One region of the Leisingera sp. S2M4 genome, then DNA from elsewhere that is predicted to be linked to it. Evidence: riboswitches for the same ligand, from Rfam matches in the RefSeq annotation. Region 1 holds a riboswitch; the other holds the start of a gene.
What was found. Region 1 has a riboswitch for thiamine pyrophosphate ahead of thiB (thiamine ABC transporter substrate binding subunit). Riboswitches for the same ligand answer to the same signal wherever they lie in the genome.

Region 1 (2,843 bases):
GAAGCGCCGCGCCGATCCCGGCCGTTGCCCTTATTGGCTGAGCGCGTTCAGCCATTCGTCCAGCGCCGTATCCCGCACGGCGGCGGCCTCGTCCTCGGACAGCAGCAGCGACTTGGTCGGCTGTGCCAGGGTCTCAAACCCTTTGGGAAGACCCTCCGCCGGGGTCACGGCAGGGTACATCCAGTTGGTGGTCGGGATGATCGACTGGAAGGCATCGGAGACCATGAAGTCGAGGAACTGGTCGGCCAGTTCCGACTGGTCGGAGCCAGCCAGCTTGCCGGCCACTTCGACCTGCATGTAATGGCCCTCGTCAAACGCGGCAGCCGCCTTGGTGCCGTCTTCTTCGGCAATCAGGTGATAGGCCGGAGAGGTGGTGTAGGAGAGCACCATGTCGGCTTCGCCCTCCAGGAACATGCCGTAGGCTTCGGACCAGCCCTTGGTCACCGTCACCACGTTGTCGGCCAGCCCTTCCCAGATCGCGGGGGCTTCATCGCCGTAGGCCGCCTTGACCCACATCAGCAGACCCAGACCGGGGGTCGAGGAGCGCGGATCCTGGATCACGATCTTCTTGTCGCTGGCGGCCAGCGCCTTGAAATCGGCAGGCGCCGCGGCATCAGCGTTGTGGACAAAGGCGAAGTAGCCCCAGTCGTAGGGCACAAAGGTCGCGTCGTTCCACTCAACCGGCAGGCTGTAGTCGGCGCTGACCGAATGCTCGGCGAACAGGCCGGTCGCCTTGGCAGCGGCGGTCAGGTTGGTGTCCAAGCCCAGAACCACGTCGGCCTCGGATCGTGCGCCCTCCAGCTTGATGCGCGCAAGCAGTGCCGCGCCATCGCCTGCGCCGACCAGTTTCAGGTCGCAGCCGCAGACTTCCTCGAACGCCTTCTCGACGGCCGGGCCGGGGCCCCATTCGGAGACGAAGCTGTCATAGGTATAAACGGTGAGTTCGGGCGTGTCGGCAAAGGCTGCCGAGGCGCCCAGCAGTCCCGCTGCAAATGCAAGATGTTTCATGCCATCCTCCTTTGCGGCTTTGGGCAAGGGTGGAGGCTGTCCAGTACCTTCCCTCCGCCGGTGTGATCCGGTTCAGGTTCAACGGGTGTCATCTCAGCGCCTGCGCGCACCCCGAGGTGGCGCGCAGAGTATTCCCCGTACGCCGCAATGACAAGGCAAACTCCGCCGCCTGTCTTGCGCCGCCAAATCCCGGCGGAGCCGCCGGGGTCGGTGCCGGTCGCCTGTGCCGCAGCAGGAAACCCCTTGAGAGAGCGCCCCCCGCCCGCTAAGCACGGCCCAAAGGAGACCCTTCCCGATGTCGATGAACAGCTTTGGACACCTCTTCCGCGTTACCACCTGGGGCGAAAGCCACGGGCCCGCGCTTGGCGCTACCGTCGACGGGTGCCCGCCGAACGTCCCGTTGGAGCCGGAAATGCTGCAGCAGTGGCTGGACAAGCGCCGTCCGGGGCAGAACAAGAACACCACCCAGCGCAATGAACCCGACGCGGTGAAGATCCTGTCCGGCGTGTTCGAGGGCAAATCCACCGGCACGCCGATCCAGCTGATGATCGAGAACACCGACCAGCGCTCAAAGGACTATGGCGAGATCGCGCAGACCTTCCGTCCGGGCCACGCCGACATCACCTATTTCCAGAAATACGGCAACCGCGACTACCGCGGCGGCGGCCGGTCCTCGGCGCGCGAAACCGCGGCGCGGGTTGCGGCGGGCGGTGTTGCACGTGAAGCAATCAAGACACTGGTGCCTGGTCTGGAGATCAAGGGCTACATGACCCGGATGGGCGAGATGGAAATCGACCGCAGCCGGTTCGACTGGGATGCGATCGACCAGAACGATTTCTGGATCCCGGATGCCGGGGCCGTGCAGGACTGGGAAGACTATCTGCAGGGCCTGCGCAAGGCGCATGACTCGGTCGGCGCGGTCGTCGAGGTGGTCGCGCGCGGCGTGCCCGCAGGCATTGGCGCACCGATTTACGGCAAGCTGGACACTGATCTGGCCGCGGCGATGATGTCGATCAACGCGGTGAAGGGCGTCGAGATCGGCGAGGGCATGAACGCCGCCCGGCTAAAGGGATCGGAGAACGCCGACGAGATCTTCATGGGCAATGACGGCGCGCCGGTCTATTCCTCGAACCATGCCGGCGGCATTCTTGGCGGCATTTCCACCGGGCAGGACGTGGTGGTGCGTTTCGCGGTCAAGCCGACCTCCTCGATCCTCACTCCGCGCCAGTCGATCCGCAAGGATGGCACCGCCACCGAGGTCATCACTAAGGGCCGCCACGACCCCTGCGTCGGCATCCGCGCGGTGCCGGTGGCGGAGGCGATGATGGCTTGCGTGATTCTGGACCACCTGCTGCTGCACCGTGGCCAGATCGGCGAGAATCAGGGCCGTATCGGCTGACTCTCAGGCTCTAACAAGGGAGCTTTCCAGCAGCTCCGAGCCGTCTAGCCGTGTTCGGTGGCGCATTGGCTGTGATCGCCAAGCGCCGTCAGCACCTTGCAGCAGCCACCGTTGCCGCCGTCGCACAGGTGGCTGATCCGCTCCAGCTCGGTCGCCAGCTGTTCCAATTTGCGGATGCGGTCACGAACGTTGGCCAACTGGCTGCGGGCGATGCGGTCGGCTTCGGCACAATCCTCGCCCAGCTGTCCATCCAGCCCCATCAGCGCCCTGATGTCCTCCAGCGAAAAGCCGAGGTCGCGGGCATGTTTGATGAACCCCAGCGCATCCATCCCGTCCTGCCCATAACGGCGCTGGTTGCCGGCGTTGCGGCCCGGCTGCGGCAGCAGGCCGATCTCCTCGTAATAGCGGATGGTGGGCACCTTCACGCCCGTTGCCT
Region 2 (2,843 bases), 800 kb from region 1:
TGCTCGATCAGCGTGTCGCGGAACACCTCCCAGGTCAGGTCCTCGGCGATGCCGTTGACCTTCTCCAGCGCCTGGTAGATCGGCACGGTGCCGATCGGAACCGGCGAGTTGCGGATGATCCATTCGCGGGTGTTGTGGATGTTGCGGCCCGTCGACAGGTCCATCACCGTGTCGGCCCCCCAGCGGATCGCCCAGACCAGCTTGTCCACTTCCTCTTCCATCGAGGAGGTGACGGCAGAAGTGCCCATGTTGGCGTTGATCTTCACCAGGAAGTTGCGGCCGATGATCATCGGCTCGATTTCCGGGTGGTTGATGTTGGCGGGGATGATGGCGCGGCCGGCGGCGATTTCCTGGCGTACGAACTCCGGGGTCACGTAGTCGGGGATGTTGGCGCCGAAGTCATTGCCGTCGCGCTTGCCGTGGCAGGGCGACAGCTCGCGCAGCTGGTTTTCGCGGATTGCGACGAACTCCATCTCCGGCGTGATGATGCCCGCACGGGCATAGGCCAGCTGGGTCGGTGCGGCACCGTTTTTGCCGCGCAGGGGGGTGGGTTTCACGGGGAACTCCGGCACCAGCCGGTCGCCTTCGACGAACCCGTTGTCCTCCGGCTTCACGTCACGGCCCTGGTATTCTTCGACGTCGCCGCGGTCGAGGATCCACTGGCGGCGCAGCTGCGGCAGGCCCTGGCGGATGTCGGTCAGCACGTTCGGGTCGGTATAGGGGCCGGAGCTGTCATAGACCGGCAGCGGATCCTCGCCTGCGGTGGGGTGGACGGATATTTCGCGCATGGGCACGCGGATGTCCTTGTGGACCTCGCCGTTCACGTAGATCTTGCGCGAAGCGGGCAGGGCGCCCGTGGTGATCTTGGGGTTTGGGACGTTCATTTTGGTGCTCCTCGAAGCCGAGACTCGGAAAAGACACCAGATGAGGTTTGGCTGGGAAACAGAGGGTGTACCGGCCCCCTTGTTCAGTCATCGCGCGGCATGCGGGGCTGTACGATCCCCGGTGGCCAAGCGTGCCTAGCTTCCTACGCCAGTATCAACTGGGTCAGGTTCAAAGGGTCGCTTCACCGGCCCGGCTGATGCCGTTCCTGTCCACCTCTCAGTCCCCTTGGCGGGACTCCCCTGCGTGGCTTTAGGGTTAGGGAGCAGCGCCCGTGGCGTCAACATGAATTTTTGTAGATTATTTTTATATAGCAGTAATAGGTTGTTAGTTGGGATTTTCGGTCCGCCTCGTGGCAAATCGCTGCGCCGCCGCTTTGGCGCTTGATCGGGGGCGGCAAAGTTATCTATAAAATTTCGCAACGCCATCCGCGCATGGCAGGGACATGAGCACAGGAGACAGCATGCTGGACGCTGCACCCATCCGGACCGACTGGACCCGCGAAGAAGCGGAAGAGATCTACAACAAGCCCTTCATGGACCTGCTGTTCCATGCGCACAGCGTCCACCGGCAGTATTTCGACCCCAACCAGGTCCAGAAATCCAAGCTCCTGAGCATCAAGACCGGCGGCTGCGCCGAGGATTGCGCCTATTGCTCGCAGTCCGCCCGCAACGGCGCGCAGCTCTCGGCCTCCAAGCTGATCGAGGTGCAGCGGGTGATCGCGGAGGCAAAGAAAGCCAAGGAAGGCGGCGCGACCCGTTACTGCATGGGCGCCGCCTGGCGCTCGCCCAAGGACCGCGACATGGCCGCGCTTGAGGCGATGGTGAAGGGCGTCAAGGAACTGGGCATGGAAACCTGCATGACCCTGGGCATGCTGGACGAGGAGCAGGTGTTCCGCCTGCGCGATGCCGGGCTGGATTACTACAACCACAACATCGACACCTCCGAGCGCTACTACAAGGAAATCATCACCACGCGCACCTTTGCGGACCGGATCGACACCCTGAACAAGGTGCGCGAAGCGGGCATCAAGGTGTGTTCGGGCGGCATTGTCGGCATGGGCGAGCAGCAGATGGACCGCATCGACATGATGCTGGCGCTGGCCACGCTGGAGCAGCACCCGGATTCGGTGCCGGTCAACATGCTGATCCCGATCGCCGACACGCCGCTGGCGAATGTCGAGAAGCTGGACCCGATCGAATTCGTCCGCTCGGTGGCGCTGGCCCGCATCCTGATGCCCAAGTCCCACGTGCGCCTGTCCGCAGGCCGCACCGACATGTCGGACGAGATGCAGGCGATGTGCTTCTTTGCCGGCGCCAACTCGATCTTCGTGGGGGATACGCTGCTGACCGCCGACAACCCCGAGGAAGACAAGGACCAGCAGCTGTTCGACCGTCTGGGCATCACCGCGATGGCCGTGGGCTGCGACGGCAGCCGCTGATGGCGGGCGCCTTTCCACGGCATGAAAAATCGCTGGAAGCGCTGCGCAACCGCGGGCGCTACCGGCAGTTGATGCCGCGGGAGGGGCATGATTTTGCCTCCAACGATTATCTGGGGCTGGCGGGCAGCGAGGTGCTGCGTGCCGCCGCATCGGACGCGCTGGCGCGCGGCGTGCCGGTGGGGGCGGGTGGTTCCCGCCTCTTGCGCGGCAACGACGCCGAGCATCAGCGGCTGGAGGCGGAGGCGGCCGCGTTCTTTGGCACCGAGGCGGCGCTGTTCATGGGCGGCGGCTTCAACGCCAACCAGGCGATCTTCTCCGCTCTGCCGCAGCAGGGCGATCTGGTGCTCTATGACGCGCTGATCCACGCCAGCACCCATGACGGCATGCGGCTGGGCCGCGCCGAGACTCGCAGCTTTGCCCACGGTGACACAGACGATGCAGCACGGGTGCTGCGCGACTGGCGTGCGTCGGGCGGCGCGGGGCAGGTCTGGATCGCAGTCGAGGCCGTCTATTCCATGGA

Region 2: it holds a riboswitch for thiamine pyrophosphate, as region 1 does, so the genes downstream of both, thiC (phosphomethylpyrimidine synthase ThiC) here and thiB (thiamine ABC transporter substrate binding subunit) in region 1, are expected to answer to the same signal.

Annotation. Positions count from the first base shown of each region.
Region 1 is NZ_AP040861.1:1,462,680-1,465,522, reverse strand. It holds gene ACZ52D_RS07140 (ABC transporter permease family protein) at 1-55, opposite strand, end outside; gene thiB (thiamine ABC transporter substrate binding subunit) at 31-1,008, opposite strand; TPP riboswitch at 1,041-1,132, opposite strand; gene aroC (chorismate synthase) at 1,304-2,407, shown strand; gene ACZ52D_RS07125 (MerR family transcriptional regulator) at 2,452-2,843, opposite strand, start outside.
Region 2 is NZ_AP040861.1:661,848-664,690, reverse strand. It holds gene thiC (phosphomethylpyrimidine synthase ThiC) at 1-884, opposite strand, end outside; TPP riboswitch at 1,008-1,136, opposite strand; gene bioB (biotin synthase BioB) at 1,346-2,323, shown strand; gene ACZ52D_RS03220 (8-amino-7-oxononanoate synthase) at 2,323-2,843, shown strand, end outside.